Regions from separate parts of the Pseudarthrobacter sp. 902506025 genome, predicted to be linked through region 1. Evidence: riboswitches for the same ligand, from Rfam matches in the RefSeq annotation. Region 1 holds a riboswitch; each other region holds the start of a gene.
What was found. A riboswitch is a leader RNA that binds a small molecule or an ion and turns the genes downstream of it on or off. The one in region 1 is predicted to bind thiamine pyrophosphate.

Region 1 (5,587 bases):
CCAGCCGCTGGATCATTTTCAGGCTCAGGTTCTGCTTGCCCTGTTCCATCCGGGCCACGGCGCTCTGGCTGGTGCCAAGTTCGGCGGCCAACTGCCCCTGGGTCCACCCTTTCTCGCTCCGGGCGTCCCTCAGCATGGCGGCAACGTGTTCAGCGGTCTCCTGGGTCATACCGCGAATATATCATAAATGAGTTATCCAGCCTTCGTGGCAGCTACCCGCGGGCGGGGAAGGGGGCTCCAGGAGGGCGGTACCCATTCGGTGCGATAGGGAGCCCCGCCTGTCCCCCGGGCGGGTGGCTTAACTCCCCAGCCACACCATATTCCAGGTACCGGCCGTAACAGCTGCGAAAAGGGCGAGTCCGGCCACCAGGACGCCGCCTGCCACCACCCAGAGGTCCAGCGGGCTGAAGGTGGACACCCGGGCCCAGGTCCGCCGGCCGCCGCCGAAACCCCTCGCCTCCATGGTGACGGCGAGCCTCGATGCACGGCGGATGGCCTGGACCAGGAGCCCGAAACTTTGCCCGAGTGTCGCCTTCACCCGCTGCCCCAGGCTGCCCCGCGCACCTACGCCGCGGGCACGCCGCGCCATCCCGATGGTCTGCCATTCCTCGGCCATGAGCCCCACCAAACGCATCGCAGCCAGGGTTCCCAGGACGAACCGGTGCGGCAGGCGTGCCTTCTGCGCGAGCGCGTCGGCGAGGTCGGTGGGATCGGTGCAGCTCATCAGGAGCACCGCCGGGAGGGCGATCGCAAAACCCCGCAGCAGGAATCCGATGCCCAGCTGGAGGGAACCCTCGCTCATGCTCCAGATGCCGGCGTCGAGCAGGATCCTGCCGCTGTCCGGTGCCAGGATGGAGGTGCTCCAGCCTCCCACGGCAGCGGCGAGGATCAGCGGCCAGCCGCGCTGCCACAGCAGGGACAAGGTGAGCCCTGCCAGGGGAAACAGCAGAAGTTCGAACACCAGGGCCACGGACGCGGACACCCAGTCGATGGACAGCGCCAGGACGGCCGTGATGAGCAGGACGGCCGCGAACTTGCTCAAGGGGTTGGCGCGGGCCAGGAGGGCGTGGTTGCCGCTCAAGGCGAGTTGCTGCCTCATGGCGCCACCGCTTCCGCCACGGCCATCCGCAGTTCCGCCCCGCCGATCGCCTCCGTGAATTCGGCATCATGGGTCACGGCTACCACCGCGGTGCCGGCATCAAGGAGCTCGGACAGGAACGATGCCAGCTCGGCCCAGGTATTGGCATCCTGGCCGAACGTGGGCTCGTCCAGGATCAGCACCTGGGGGCTGGCGGCCAGGACGGTGGCCACGGACAACCGCCGCTTCTCACCGCCGGAGAGCGTATAGGGGTTGGCGTCCACCAGCTGGGTAAGGCGCAGCCGCTCCAGCAGTTCCTCAACCCGGTCCTCGCCGTGCCCCAGGTGCCGCGGGCCGAAGAGCAGCTCGTCAAGCACCTTTCCGGTGACGAACTGGTGCTCCGGCTCCTGGAACACCGTGCCCACCCGCGATATCAGCTGCTCGGCCTTCCACTTGTACGGATCGATGCCGGCACCGCGGCTGAGATCCAGCGTCGCGGACACTTTTCCGGACACCGGCTCAAGCAGCCCTGCGAGGGTCAGCGCGAAAGTGGACTTGCCGGCACCGTTTGCGCCGGTGATGGCAAGGGCCTGCCCGGCACGGACCTGCGCGGCCACGCCCTCCTGGACCGGGACCGGCGGGATCTTCCGGAAGCCTTTGCGGCGGGGGCGTTCGCGGGAGACGCCCAGCTGCTCTGCGGCCAGCAGGAGGCTGCCTGCACCGGGAGCCGGGACGGCGGCGCGGGCGCGTGTGGCCGGCACATACCCGGGCACCCACACGCCGGCAGCGGCCAGCATGGTCCGCGCCTCCGTAAGGACGCGGTCCGGCGGCCCGTCCAGGAGCACTGCAGGATCCGCGGCGGAGCCGGGCTGCAGGACCACGATCCGGTCCACGAGGTCCTTCCAGACGGACACCCGGTGCTCCACCACCACCAGCGTCGCCCCGGTTTTGTCCAGGGAGCGGGCCACGGCGTCGCGGACCTCCAGCACGCCGTCCGGGTCCAGGTTGGCGGTGGGCTCGTCCAGCAGGATCAGTCCGGGACGCATCGCCAGGATGCCCGCCAGCGCCAGGCGCTGCTTTTGGCCGCCGGAGAGGGCCGACGTCGGGTGGTCCAGCGGGAGGTGGGCGAGCCCGACGTCGGCAAGTGCCTCGTGAACGCGCGGCCAGATGGCGTCGCGGGGCACCGCAAGGTTTTCGGCGCCGAAGGCGACGTCGTCCCCCACCCGCGACAGGACCACCTGGGTCTCCGGGTCCTGCTGCATGAGGCCGGCGCGGCCGCGCCGTGCCCGTGGCGGGGCCCCGTCCACCAGCAGCGAACCGGACTCGTCGGCGTCGCCTGCCTCGCCGTCGTCGTTGATGTCCCCCAGGACGCCGGCAAGGGCGTGCAGCAGCGTGGACTTCCCGGCGCCGGAGGGCCCCAGCAGGAGCACCCGCTCCCCGGGGGCGATGTCCAGGTCAAGGCCGTGGACGGCGGGCTTGGCCCGGCCGGCGTGCCGCCATCCCCAGCCGCGGGCGGCGATGGCGGCAGGCCGGACCATGCCGGAGGCGTCCTGGGAGGGTGCCATCAGGAGAAGACGGGCTCCGTGGCAGCCTTGCGGGACGCGAAGGAGCTCAGCACGCCGGTGCGGGCCAGGCCGCGGGTGGCAAGCCAGGACAAAGCGCCCGCCAGGATGGCCCCGGAAAGGGTGGTCAGCACGATGTAGGCGAGCTTGTCCGCGCCGGAGTAGGCAATGTTCCAGCCCCACGGGGCAAACGAGTCATTCAGGCCGCAGAAGAACCCTGCCGCGGCGCCGGCCAGCAGCGATACAGGAAGGTTGAACTTGCGGTAGACGAAGATCGCGAAAATGATTTCCGCGCCCAGGCCCTGGATGAAACCCGAAAACAGGACCGAGGCGCCGTACTGGGAACCCATCAGCAGTTCGCCGGTGGCGGCTACGGTCTCGCAGAACAGGGCAGCCCCGGGCTTGCGGATGATGAGCATGCCCAGCACCCCGGGAATCATCCAGCCGCCGGCGAGCAGTCCGGTCAGGGGCGGGTAGGCGGCGTTCATGGGGGCGGACAGTGCGGCGGCCCCCTGGTCCCATGCCCAGAAAATGACGCCGCCCGCGATGGCCACCAGGGCGGCGACGACGATGTCCACGACGCGCCAGGACTTACTGGTGGTCTTCTTGATTGCTGCAGTACTCATGTGATCCTCCTGGGAAACAGGAGGGGAAAGTGGACCCGGCTGCCGGCCTGTGGCCGTGCATCCGCGACACTTTGAGAACTCGACTCCCTTGCGCCGGTACTAACCGGATCAGGTTCGAGGGTCTGCGGCTGTCCGCACTCTCAGCGCCCACCTGCGGTGCCCGGCCTGCGCCAGGATGCCCGACGGCGGCGCTCCCCTGTCGTTTTTAGTGTTGCTTTGTGGTTGGGTAACGCTGTTCATTTCGCCCAGTTGGGCGTGGTCAAGTTTACACCTGGCAGGAGTAGATTGAGGGCCATGACCGCCAATCCACCGGATGTGACCGGGTTCGATCCTGATTCCAGCGACGCCCAGCCGGAGGGCTCACTGGAGGCGCAGATTGCCCGCATCGAGGCGGAGGTCCGGGAGCTCCAGTTCCCCGGCTTCTCGCTGGACGATGCGTTGAACCTTGGCCTGCTCCTCGTTGAACTGGGCAAGGAGCGGTCGTTGCCCATCGCCATCGACATCGCCAAGGGTGAGCAGGTGCTGTTCCATGTCGCACTTCCTGGCGCCACGCCTGACAACGGCCACTGGATCCGGGCCAAGCAGCGCACTGCCCTCCGGTACGAGGTGCCCTCCCTCCTGGTGGGACTGCGTGGCCGGCTGGGCGGCGGCCGGATCGAGGACAACGCCTGGTTCGACCAGTCCCGCTATGCGGCACACGGGGGCGCGTTTCCGATCCACGTCACGGGCGTTGGGGTGGTGGCTTCCGTGGCGGTGTCCGGACTGCCGCAGCTGCAGGACCACGAACTGGTGGTTGAGGCACTGCGCGACATCCTGGGGTCGGCGCTGGACGAGTAGCGCCGGCCAACCAGCCCTGGCTGACCAGGCGCAGCGGGACAAGCACCGTACATGCCCGGCGACACCAGGCCGCTTAGCTTTCATTAGTAATCATGCTTACTATATTGTCCCCGGGGTACGACCACCACAGGGAATGGGAGCACCTTCGGCGTCCCTTCCCGCAACCGGCGCGGCAACCAAGGAGCACCATGAGAATCCCGGACACCAGAGGCCCCATCAGCAGCGCCCTCTTTGCGGCCCTGTCCAAGGCCCCTGATGCAGCCACGCCCGAGCTGGACGGGCTGCACCGGCTGGTCGCGGGGCAGGTGGCCCGAACCGGTGACATCATCGCCGACGAAGACATCCAGCTGTCCCTCTTTTGCCTCTACGAACTGCATTATTCGGGCCTGGACGGGGTCAGCGACGCCTGGGAGTGGGAACCGGCCCTGATCAGGGTCCGGCGCCTGATCGAGGAACCCTTCGAAGCCGCCCTTCGTGCCGCCGCACGCCAGGCCGCCGGTGACGCCGACCTGCCCGCCGGGATTGCCATGACCAGCGATGCCGTTGCCGACGTCCTTTTTGGCCTCGCCGGTATGGACACCGGTCCCAGCGTTTCCCGCTTTGTCGCACGGAAGGCAAGCCTGGAGCAGCTCAAAGAGTTCCTGATCCACAAGTCCGTGTACCAGTTGAAAGAAGCGGATCCGCACACCTGGGCCATTCCGCGGCTCACCGGCCGGGCGAAGGCTGCCCTCGTGGAAATCCAGGCGGACGAATACGGCGGCGGCAGGCCGGAACGGATGCACAGCGCGCTGTTTGCCCGGACCATGCGCGGGCTGGGCCTGGACGACAGGTACGGCGCGTACGTCGACACCATCCCGGCCGTCTCCCTCGCATCCGTGAACCTCATGTCGCTGTGCGGCCTGAACCGGCGGCTCCGCGGGGCAATCACCGGCCACCTGGCCATCTACGAAATGACTTCATCCCAGCCCAACCGTTTCTACGGCAACGGATTCCGCCGGCACGGTTTCGCCGCGGACGTCACCCACTACTTCGATGAGCATGTGGAGGCCGACGCCGTGCATGAGCAGATTGCCGGGCGGGACCTCGCCGGCGGCTTGGTTGAGGCCGAGCCAAAGCTCCTTGCGGACGTCCTGTTCGGTGCCACCGCCGTCATGGCCATTGACGGCCGCGTCTCCGCCCACCTCCTGTCCTCCTGGGAAGCCGGGGAAACATCGCTCCGGGCGGCCGTGCCGGCGGCAGCGTGACAGGCTGGCGGCAGGCCTACGACGATTCTGCGAAGCCGCAGCGGCTGGGCGCCGAGGAAACCGGAAACAACAATGAATGTGGTGCAGGCATGAACTTCGAACAGCATGGAACACGGCCGGACGTGGAGCAGGAACCCGCCCCCGGCTCGATCGTGGTGTGCCCCGATGGTCCCCTCATTGTCAGGGGTGACTTCGAGATCGTTACCCCTTCCGGCGACGCCGTGCCCAGGGAGCGGAGGA
Region 2 (5,587 bases), on a different contig from region 1:
GCAGGATGCGTGCCACCACTTCGGTCTTATCCATGCTGTGCGCACGGTAGATCAGCTGGCGGATGTCGCGCTTGGTCAGGCCCTCGTCCTCCGGATCCGCGGCGCGGATGTGCGTGGGCTGGGTCATGTACCGGCGTGCCATGGCGATGACGGGGCCGGGCATCGTGGCGGAGAACAGCAGGGTCTGGCGGACGGCGGGCGTTGCCGCGATCAGCGTCTCCACGTCCGGCAGGAAGCCCAGGTCCAGCATTTCGTCGGCTTCGTCCAGCACCACGATCTTGACGTTCTTCAGGCTCAGGTGCTTCTGCTTGAAAAGGTCGATCAGCCGGCCGGGGGTTCCCACCACTACCTCGACGCCCTGCTTGAGGGCTTCTACCTGCGGCTCGTAGGCGCGGCCGCCGTAGATGGTGGCGATCCTGGCGTTGCGCTTCCGCGATGCCGTCACCAGGTCCCCGGCCACCTGGACTGCCAGTTCACGGGTGGGAACAATGACCAGGGCCTGCGGTGCGCCGGGCACGGCCAGCTTGGCGTAGCCGGGATCGTCCTGCCCGATCACGCGCTGCAGCGCCGGAATGCCGAAGCCCAGGGTCTTGCCGGTACCGGTCTTGGCCTGGCCGATGATGTCGTGGCCGCCCAGCGCGACCGGCAGGGTCATGGCCTGGATGGGGAAGGGGTGGGTGATGCCGGCGTCGGCCAGGGATTCGACGATGTCTGCGCGGACGTTGTAGTCGGCGAAGGACTTCTCCGCGATCTCGTGCGGCGTCTCGTCGGAGATTATGGTTTCTTCCGGCTCGATGGTCTCCGTGCCGGACTCATCGCTCAGGAGCTGGTGGGTATGCAATTCACTCACAGGGGAGTTTCCTTATTCATTTGGGCAATGGCGCTGCCTGCTCAACGGGCCGGCCCATGGCTGGCCGCTCCGGAGCACGCTCAGGCGCGCAAGCGATTCCAGTGGAAGCCGATCGCGGGCTATCTAAATGCTGGCACTGGTGACCAACGGGTACATCTCAAGATCGCGTAGGGGCGGGCTTGTTGGTTTCAAATCAAGGAAATCAACGACCGGGCATCCAGTTCTACCCCTCCAGTCTAGCCGTACAGGCGCGGAAACACGGTTTCGGCCCGCCCAGGCGGCCCGCCGGCCCGTCAGGAAACGAGTTCGAAGTGGATCTGCCGGGTGGTGATGTCCGAGGAAACCAGCCGGACGCGGACCTTGGTACCGGACTCCAGTTCGCCCGCGCAGCGTGCAGTCACCGCAGGTTCGGCGATCTGGATGATCCCCGAACTTCCGTTCCCGTTGCCGTTGCCGTTTTTCCCGTTCCCGTTTCCATTCTTGCCATTCCCGTTGCCGTTTCCGTTCTGCGGCTTGGATCCGGAAATGACGATCGCATCAAACTCCTGCCCGATGTGGTTCAGCAGCAGCGCCGCTTCCACGGTGTCCAGGGCCAGGCGTTCCATGCGGGAGGCCAGCTGGTCCGATCCCGCCATGATGCCCGGGAGCAGCGGCAGGGCCTCCCGCGCCCAGCCAGGGACGTCGCCGCCGTTGCTCAGGGCCTCGCAAATGACCAGCACGAAGCGGTCCACCAGGCGGCGCAGCGGCGCGGTGGTGTGGGCATAGGCTGCGCCGATGGCCGACTGGATGCCGTCTTCCGGGACAGTGCCGTCGAAAGCTGTGTAGGACGCGCCACGGAACAGCATGCCGGCTGAGTGCATGATGGCCAGCTGCCGCGGATCGGTGGGATCGAGGGACCGGAGGTACTCGCCGTAGCTGACCTCCCCGTCCCATGGCCTGCCCAGCACCTCGGTCTGCAGCCGGAAATGCCGCAGGGACCGTTCATCCGGGGCAGGCATGGTGCGCAGGATGCCCACTTTGCCCTCCAGCATCAGCTGCGCGGCGGCCATTCCGGTCATCAGCGAAATCTGTGCATTCCAGTCCTCCACGGGAAGCTGCGGAACAGCGTCGATCCGGTAGCCGCCGTCGGGCAACTGGACGATCTCCTGCTCAGGCATGTTCAGGCTGGCGCCCCCGCGTGCCCGTTCCAGCGCCACCCGCTTCAGTCCCACCTCGCGGAGGAGGCCCAGTACGGGGGAGGCAGTCCCGGCGTCGAGATCGGCCTGGGCGCCTTTATAGCTGAGCTTGTCACGGCTGATGACCCGCGCCCTCCGGACGCCCACGGACAGCACTGTCGCGTCGCCGTCGAGCGTGAAGTCCCAGACGAAAGCCGAACACTCCTGGCCGGGCAGCAGGCTTCCGGCGCCCTCGCTGATCACCTCGGGGTGCAGCGGGATCCGGCCGTCCGGGGCGTAGAACGTCTGTCCGCGGCGCCGCGTCTCGGCGTCCAGCGGGCCGCCCGGAGCAACAAACGCCGGAACGTCGGCGATGGCGTACATAACCCGGTAGCCGTTTCCGTCCGGTTCGATGAACACTGCCTGGTCCAGGTCCGTGGACGACGCCGGATCGATGGTCACGAATCCGACGGCGGTCAGGTCGTAGGACGGCAGTTTCAGCGCGGCGACGGCGGCGCGGGCGTCTTCCACTGCTTCGGCGGGGTACGGTCCCGGCAGTTCAAGTTCCGTCCGCAGCAGGCCCAGCGCCTCTTCCAGGGCGTTCTTGTGGTCATGGACGTTGGGGGCCAACCGATGATGTGACACAAAAATCAGCGTATCCCCAAGTCCCGGAATTAAGCAGGCTCAGGAGCCGGTGCCGTCCAGCGCGTCGAGAAGGGAGGCGGCGGCGGCTGCGGGGTCGGGTGCTTCGGTGATGGCGCGGACCACCACGATCCTGCCGGCACCGGCCTCCACCACGTCACGGACGTTTCCGTGGTCGATGCCGCCGATGGCAAACCATGGCACGGGATCTCCGGCCTGCCGGGAGGCTTCGGCGGCATATGCCACCAGTTCAGGGCCGACGGCGGCCCTGCCGGGTTTGGTGGGCGTGGCCCAGACCGGACCCACACAGAAGTAGTCCAGCCCGGACGGCCCCACCGTTGCGGCCAAAGCGGCGTCCACCTGGTCAGTGGTGTGGCTGGAGAGCCCAATGGCCGCGTTGCCGTTGACCAGCGTCCGCGCTGCCGGCAGCGGAAGGTCCTTCTGGCCGATGTGGAACACCGGCGCCCCGGACAGCACGGCGATGTCCGCACGGTCGTTGACGGCCCACAGCCGGCCATGGCGTACCGCTGTTTCCTTCAGGACCGCCAGGAGGTCCAGTTCCTCTGCGGCTTCGATGGTCTTGTCGCGCAGCTGGATGATGTCCACGCCGCCGGCAAACGCGGCGTCAACGAAGTCCGCGAAATCGCCGCGCGCAGTCCGTGCGTCGGTGCAGAGGTACAGGCGCGCTGCCTTGAGGGCGTCAATGTGGCCGGCGTTGGCAACTTCGGCGGGGAGGGCAGCGGAGGCTGGGGCGTGGGGGCCGGCGGGCAGGGATGAGGCGGACACATTCATGCCTGCAAGCCTAGTTCCTCTAAACTGGGCTGGTACTGCGGGAGCCCGCGGCAGCTGTCATAAAGCGCCGGGCTGAGAGGGCGTCAGAGCCGACCGCTTGACCTGATCCGGTTAATGCCGGCGTAGGGAAGGAACCACATGCGCAACCCCGTTGACAGTCTCCCCGGGCCCGAAGGCGCCAGCGCAAACTCCACTGTCCGGGCCGACGTCGCCGTCATCGGCGGGGGAGTGGTGGGCCACGGCATCGCCTGGGAGGCGCAGCGTTCCGGACGCTCCGTTGCCCTGATCGACGACGCACCCGGAAACGGTGCCAGCTGGGCCGCCGCGGGCATGCTGGCCCCGGTCAGCGAACTGCACTACCAGGAGGAGGACCTCCTGGAACTGATGCTTGAGGCGTCGTCCCGCTGGCCAGGGTTCGCCGCGGGGATCGCCGGCGCGACGGGGGCGGATTGCGGATACCTGACGACGCCGACACTCGCCGTGGGTGCCGACGCCGCGGACCGCCGCGCGCTGATGGACCTCCGCGCGGTACAACAGGCCAACGGACTGGGGGTGGAGCCCCTGGCCGTGCGCGAAGCCCGCAAACGCGAGCCGCTCCTCAGCCCCGCCATCGCCTGTGCCCTGGACACACCCGCGGACCACCAAGTGGACCCCCGGCGCCTGGTGGCGGCCCTGCGGCTGGCCCTCGCGGGCGTTGCACTGACGTCCCCGGAGCTGGCCGCCGCGGGCGCGGTGGACGGGTATGCCGTGCCGGACCGGGCCACCGGCCTGCTGTGGGAGGGCGGAACGGTTGCCGGTGCCAGCCTCGCCGGCGGCGGCACCGTCCTGGCAACGGAAACCATCGTGGCCAACGGCCTGCAGGCAGGGGACCTTGGCGGCCTGCCCGACGGCCTCGACCTGCCACTGCGCCCAGTCCACGGGGACATACTCCGTCTCGCCGTTCCGCAGCACCTCCAGCCCCTGGTGACCTCCACGGTTCGTGGGCTGGTGCACGGAGTCCCCGTCTACATCGTCCCCCGGCAGGACGGGACCGTGGTGATCGGGGCAACCCAGCGCGAGGACGCGCTCTCCGATGCCGTGAGCGCCGGAGGCGTCTACCAGCTGCTGCGGGACGCTCAGGCGCTGGTGCCCGCCGTCGCTGAACTGGAACTGCTCGAGTGCACCGCCCGGGCCCGCCCCGGTACCCCCGACAACGCGCCCCTGCTGGGCCGCGTGCCGGTGGATCCGGGGTCCGGAAACCCTGCCGCCGGGCATGTCCCGGGACTCATCATCGCCACCGGGTTCTTCCGGCACGGCGTCCTGCTCACCCCCGCCGCAGCCGCCATCTGCACGGCACTGCTGGACGGGACATCAGATTCCCGCTGGTCGCCCTTCAGCCCGGAGCGGTTCTCCCGGCCGGCGGCAGCCGCCACCACACCCCACATCAAGGAGACAGCGTGAACATCACCCTGAACGGAAACACGCACGAGGTGGCCGACGGCGCCTCCATCACCACGCTCGTCAGCCAAGTCACCGGACGCCCGCTGGCACCCAACGGACAGGCGACGGACGGCGGGAAACTGGGCGTCGCCGTCGCACATAATGCCCAGGTGGTGCCGCGGAGCCAATGGTTCGCCACCGCGCTCGCCGAGGGCGACGATATTGAACTTGTCACTGCAGTACAGGGAGGCTGACGCCATGACCGAAACCAGCACCATCAACCCCGCCGGAAACGCGGGCGCCGCCGACGCCCTGGTGATTGACGGCGTCGCCCTCGGATCCCGGCTCATCATGGGCACGGGCGGGGCACCCAGCCTGGACGGCCTGGGCGCAGCGCTGCTGGCCTCCGGCACCGCCCTGACCACGGTGGCCATGCGCCGGTACTCCACTGCTGAAACCGGTTCGCTGTTCCAGCTGCTGGTGGACCATGGGATCCGCGTGCTGCCCAACACGGCCGGCTGCTTCACGGCCAGGGATGCGGTCCTGACCGCCGAACTGGCGCGGGAGGCCCTGGAGACCGACTGGGTGAAACTGGAGGTCATCGCCGACGAGCAGACCCTCCTGCCGGACGCCGTGGAACTCGTGGACGCCACGGAGCAGCTGGTCAACCGCGGGTTCAAGGTCTTCGCCTACACGAATGACGACCCCGTGCTTGCGTTGCGGCTGGAGA
Region 3 (5,587 bases), on a different contig from region 1:
GGTGCTCTTCCAGGCACCGGACCTCAGCACCGTGGTCCGGCCCGCCGCGCCCGTCGCGGAGGAGCCTGAAGAGGAAGAGACCGAAGACACCGACGATTCCTCCAGCCGCCGCCGGCGCCGCAGCCGTGGCCGCAGGGGCCGCAGCCGCATCGGCGACAGGACGGAAGAGGACAACGAGGACGGCAGCGCTGAGGCTGACGCCGAGGACGAGGCTGACGAGGATACCGCCGGCCAGCTGGAGGACGGTGTAACCTCCCGCCGCCGGCGCCGCCGCCGCCGCGGGGACCAGGACCTTGAACTCACGGGCGGCGGGGATGACGACCCGCCCAACACGGTGACCAGGGTCCGTGCGCCGCGCGCCGTCAGTGAAGCACCCGTGAGCAACCGCGTGACCAGCGTTAAGGGCTCCACCCGCCTGGAGGCCAAGAAGCAGCGCCGCCGCGAATCCCGTGACACCGGCCGCCGCCGCACGGTCATTACCGAGGCCGAGTTCCTGGCGCGCCGGGAGTCCGTGGACCGGCAGATGATCGTCCGCCAGCGCGACGACAGAATCCAGATCGCCGTCCTCGAAGACGGTGTCCTGGCCGAACACTTCGTGTCCAAGACGCAGCAGGACTCGCTGATCGGCAACGTGTACCTGGGCAAGGTCCAGAACGTGCTGCCGTCCATGGAAGCCGCATTCGTGGACATCGGGCGCGGCCGCAACGCCGTCCTGTACGCGGGCGAGGTCAACTGGGAGGCCGTCAACCTGGAGGGCAAGCAGCGGCGCATCGAAAACGCGCTGAAGTCCGGTGACACCGTCCTGGTCCAGGTGACCAAGGACCCGGTGGGCCACAAGGGTGCCCGCCTCACCAGCCAGATCTCCCTGCCCGGCCGCTACCTGGTGTACGTACCCGGCGGTTCCATGACCGGCATCTCCCGCAAGCTGCCCGACGTCGAACGCAACCGGCTCAAGCGCATCCTCAAGGACCGCCTGCCGGAGCACGCCGGTGTGATTGTCCGTACCGCGGCCGAGGGCGCTTCCGAGGAAGAGCTGACGCACGACATCAACCGGCTTCGCGCCCAGTGGGAGGGCATCGAAAGCCAGTCCGCGTCCACCAAGATCCTGGCTCCCGAGCTGCTCTACGGCGAACCCGATCTGACCATCAAGGTGGTCCGCGACGTCTTCAACGAGGACTTCTCCAAGCTCATCGTTTCCGGTGAGGAAGCCTGGGACACCATCGAGGCCTACGTCACCTATGTGGCGCCGGACCTTGTGGGCCGCCTTGAGAAGTGGACCAAGGACCAGGACATCTTCGCCGCCTGGCGCATCGACGAGCAGATCCACAAGGCGCTTGAACGGAAGGTCTTCCTGCCCTCCGGCGGCTCCCTGGTGATCGACCGTACCGAGGCGATGACCGTGGTGGACGTCAACACGGGCAAGTTCACCGGCAGCGGCGGCAACCTTGAGGAGACCGTCACCAAGAACAACCTTGAGGCAGCCGAGGAAGTGGTGCGCCAGCTGAGGCTGCGCGATATCGGCGGCATCATCGTGATCGACTTCATCGACATGGTGCTCGAATCCAACCGCGACCTGGTCCTGCGCCGCCTGGTGGAGTGCCTGGGCCGTGACCGGACCAAGCACCAGGTGGCCGAGGTCACCTCGCTTGGCCTGGTCCAGATGACCCGCAAGCGCATGGGCACCGGACTGCTGGAAGTCTTCGGCGAGCAGTGCGAGGCCTGCGCCGGCCGTGGCGTTGTGACCCACGACGATCCCGTGGAGCACCGCCGCGCCAACATCGTTGCCGCCGAGCACCACGTCCAGCGCACCGACAACCGGCCCGAAGCCCGCGCGGAAGCCCGTCCGGAAGGGCAGCGGAACGACAATGCCCAACCCGGCGTGCGTACTGAACGCAAGCGGCGGCGCGGACGCGGCGGGCAGCAGCCCGAAGCGGCCCCGGCACCTGCCGTCCACGTGCACACGGTCCAGCCCGACCCGTCGGACGCCGAGCGGCACGCCAAGGCGGAGGCCACCAGGCTTGCCCTGGCGAACATTGCCGCTGCGGCCCACGCTGCCCACCTGCATGACGATGAGGTGGCGGCAGCCCGGCAGGTGCCTTCCGTGGAGCCTGCGCCGGCGCCCGTCGAGGAGAAGCACGACGCCGATGCCCCGGCACGTCCTGCGGCTGTCCTGACGTTCGGCGGCGAGGAAGTCCCGCTTCCGTTCGTGGAGCACGCTGAGGAACAGCATCCCCTGCCTGCCCTCACTCTGGACCGGCTCGCGGAAGCGTTCGCCCACCTTGGCCAGCCGGCTTCCCCTGTGGAGAACGCGCCTGCCAAGACCGCCGAAGCCGTGAAGGTGCCGGAGGCTGCGGTGCCGGAACGGCAGCACGACGGCGGGGGAGCGGAAGCCCGCGCCGCCGCAACGGAAGCTGCAGCCGGAAAGGACTACTCCGACCACACGCTGGAGCAGTCGCGACAGCGCAGGCCGCGGCGCCACCGTGCCGCCAGCCGTGCCCAGGGTGCCGCCAACGAGACCGCCGTCCAGCATCACGAAAACGTCCAGGCGGCAGGCGCAGGCCATTCGCACGCGGCCAAGGCTCCCGAACCCGTGAAGCCCCAGCAGGCACCGGCGGAACCGGGCAAGGCGCCCGAGGAACCCATCATCCTCGGCGTGGGTGTGCCTGCCTCGGAGCTCTAGGCGCAGGAGTTACCGGCCAAACGGCCACGCAGTAAGGAATCCCCGTCCTGCGGACGATTCACCCGGGAAGCACCGTGGGAATCGGCCGTGTGGCGGGGATTCCTGCTGCTGCGAGGTTGTTGTTTCCTTGACCCGAGGGCTGTCATCCTTTCCTCCTGGTGCGGCCTACGGGCTAGGGTGGAAACCGACACGGGGTGCCGCGCAGAAGGCCGGCTGAGATCCAGACCCGTTGAACCTGTCCGGCTAGTACCGGCGAAGGGATGTCTCTTGTCTTCGACCCTTTCCATGCCCCTTCCTGCTGCCTCCGGCGTTCCCACCGCGCTGCCCCCGGGCCGGGACGTCCCGCGGGTCCTCTCGATCGCGGGCTCCGACCCGTCCGGTGGCGCCGGCATCCAGGCCGACCTCAAAAGCATTGCCGCCCACGGCGGATACGGTATGGCTGCCATCACCGCCCTGACGGCACAGAACACCCGTGGCGTGCAGGCTGTCCACGTTCCTCCGGCCGCTTTCCTCGCCGAACAACTGGACGCGGTCAGCGACGATATCTCCATCGACGCGGTCAAGATCGGCATGCTGGGCGACGAGAGCGTCATCCGCACTGTCCGGCATTGGCTGGAGAAGGTGCGCCCCGCCGTCGTGGTCCTCGACCCCGTGATGGTGGCCACCAGTGGTGACCGGCTGCTGAAGGAATCCGCGGAGGCTGCCCTCCGCGAACTGCTGCCCCTGGCGCACCTCATCACTCCCAACCTCCCGGAGCTTGCCATGCTGGTGGGCGGGGACCCTGCCGGGACCTGGCCGGCGGCGCTGGACCAGGGAAGGCGCCTTGCCGAAGCCACCGGAGCCACCGTGCTGGTCAAGGGTGGCCACCTCGCGGGTGCAGACTGCCCGGACGCGCTGGTCAACACGGCCGGCCTCCTGTCCCAGGAAGTGGTGGAAGTGCACGGCAAACGAATTTCCACCCGCAACAGCCATGGCACCGGCTGCTCCCTGTCCTCCGCGATGGCCACCGTCCAGGCACGCCTTGGGGACTGGGAGGCATCGCTCCTGACGGTCAAGCCATGGCTGGCCGGCGCCCTTGAGAACTCGGAGCAGCTTGAGGTGGGCCAGGGCAACGGCCCCGTGCACCATTTCCACCATGTGCGGCCGGCCCCCGCGGAAGGCGCTTTCGCTGCCCGGCTGTGGACGGAAGCCCAGCAGGACGTGGCGGACATCTACGCCCTGGACTTCATCCGCGGCCTGGCCTCCGGAGACCTTGCTGAGAAGGACTTTGCCTACTACCTGGCGCAGGATGCCCTGTACCTGAACGGCTACTCCCGCGTCCTCGCCCGGGCCAGTGCCCTGGCCCCCTCCGAAGCGGAGCAGCTGTTCTGGGCCGGATCCTCGCAGCAATGCCTGGAGGTGGAGTCGGAGCTGCACCGCTCATGGCTCAGCACCCGCCCTGCCCAGGGCGGACTTGGCCCCGTCACCAAGGCCTACGTGGACCACCTCACTGCAGCGTCGGCGTCGGGAAGTTACGCCGTCCTGGCCGCCGCTGTTCTGCCCTGTTTCTGGCTCTACGCCGAGGTAGGGGAAAAGCTGCACGCCCAGTTCCTCGCCTCGGGAGCGCCTGACGGCCACGCCTACGCAGCCTGGCTCCGGACCTACGCCGACGAGGGCTTCGCCGAAGCCACCCGGCGGGCCATCGCCATCGTGGACGCGGCAGGGCGGAAGGCCTCCGACCATGAACAGGCGGCGATGGTGACCGCCTTCAGGCAGTCCTGCCGCCTGGAAGTGGAATTCTTCGACGCGCCGAGGCTGCATGCCTGACCCCTGCGGGCAGCACCGCCGCTATTATGGAGGGGCATGGTTGCGGTGCAGCTTGTCGGGGTGTGGTTACTACCACAGCCGGGCCGCCGGAACCAGCCTCATTTGCGGCCGTAGATGGATTTAGCGTATTCTGGATCTTCGGTGCTTACGCCAACACTTGGGTTATGACCCCACGGCGTTGAGGCACAGCGAGAACCCTGGCTTTTCCGAGTCGGTTCCGCACGCAAATTTTGTAATAAACGTCGAGAGAAGTGAGTTCCCAAGTGGTGTACGCGATTGTCCGCGCAGGCGGCCGCCAAGAGAAGGTTTCCGTTGGAGACTTCGTTACCCTGAACCGCGTCGCCGGTGGAGCCGGCAGCACCATCGAGCTGCCCGCACTGCTCCTGGTTGATGGTGACAAGGTCACCTCCGCCGCCGCTGACCTGGCCAAGGTAACTGTTACGGCTGAAATCCTCCAGGACCTGCGTGGTCCTAAGATTGTCATCCAGAAGTTCAAGAACAAGACCGGCTACAAGAAGCGCCAGGGTCACCGCCAGGAACTGACCAAGGTCAAGATCACCGGCATCAAGTAACCACCGGTTACTGTTCAGGTATTTCAACAGATTCCCCAGAATTTAGAGGCAGGCATTTCAGATGGCACATAAAAAGGGCGCGAGCTCCACTCGCAACGGTCGCGATTCCAACGCTCAGTACCTCGGCGTCAAGCGCTTCGGCGGCCAGGTAGTTTCCGCAGGCGAGATCATCGTCCGCCAGCGTGGCACCCACTTCCACCCGGGCGCCGGCGTTGGCCGTGGCGGCGACGACACGCTGTTCGCACTGACCCCGGGCGCCGTTGAGTTCGGCACCCGCCGCGGTCGTCGCGTCGTCAACATCGTTGCTGCTGCAGCTGCAGAGTAACAACCAGTTCTGAAGCGGTGGAGCGGGCCTGAGGGTCCGCTCCACTGTTCTTTTAACCGCATTACAATCGATGTGGCGTCCGCGGGCGCCCATCTAAACAGCATTTGAGGAGATCCACGTGGCCAGCTTTGTAGACCGGGTAGTCCTGCACGTATCCGGCGGAACCGGCGGCCACGGATGCGTCTCCGTCCACCGCGAGAAGTT

Region 2: linked by a shared signal. The riboswitch ahead of AB0280_RS08235 (FAD-dependent oxidoreductase) and the one ahead of AB0280_RS04090 (ECF transporter S component) in region 1 are both predicted to bind thiamine pyrophosphate.
Region 3: linked by a shared signal. The riboswitch ahead of thiD (bifunctional hydroxymethylpyrimidine kinase/phosphomethylpyrimidine kinase) and the one ahead of AB0280_RS04090 (ECF transporter S component) in region 1 are both predicted to bind thiamine pyrophosphate.

The regions. Positions count from the first base shown of each region.
Region 1 covers NZ_JBFBKW010000002.1:59,129-64,715, reverse strand. Annotated here, with positions in the region: gene AB0280_RS04105 (UDP-N-acetylglucosamine 1-carboxyvinyltransferase) at 1-169, opposite strand, end outside; gene AB0280_RS04100 (energy-coupling factor transporter transmembrane component T family protein) at 299-1,099, opposite strand; gene AB0280_RS04095 (ABC transporter ATP-binding protein) at 1,096-2,643, opposite strand; gene AB0280_RS04090 (ECF transporter S component) at 2,643-3,266, opposite strand; TPP riboswitch at 3,334-3,474, opposite strand; gene AB0280_RS04085 (heme-degrading domain-containing protein) at 3,561-4,103, shown strand; gene AB0280_RS04080 (iron-containing redox enzyme family protein) at 4,292-5,347, shown strand; gene AB0280_RS04075 (CDGSH iron-sulfur domain-containing protein) at 5,437-5,587, shown strand, end outside.
Region 2 covers NZ_JBFBKW010000003.1:223,787-229,373, reverse strand. Annotated here, with positions in the region: gene AB0280_RS08250 (DEAD/DEAH box helicase) at 1-850, opposite strand, end outside; gene AB0280_RS08245 (RNB domain-containing ribonuclease) at 1,144-2,649, opposite strand; gene thiE (thiamine phosphate synthase) at 2,689-3,438, opposite strand; TPP riboswitch at 3,466-3,584, shown strand; gene AB0280_RS08235 (FAD-dependent oxidoreductase) at 3,577-4,878, shown strand; gene thiS (sulfur carrier protein ThiS) at 4,875-5,111, shown strand; gene AB0280_RS08225 (thiazole synthase) at 5,116-5,587, shown strand, end outside.
Region 3 covers NZ_JBFBKW010000009.1:85,300-90,886, forward strand. Annotated here, with positions in the region: gene AB0280_RS15975 (Rne/Rng family ribonuclease) at 1-2,680, shown strand, start outside; TPP riboswitch at 2,861-2,958, shown strand; gene thiD (bifunctional hydroxymethylpyrimidine kinase/phosphomethylpyrimidine kinase) at 2,966-4,486, shown strand; gene rplU (50S ribosomal protein L21) at 4,750-5,058, shown strand; gene rpmA (50S ribosomal protein L27) at 5,120-5,383, shown strand; gene obgE (GTPase ObgE) at 5,502-5,587, shown strand, end outside.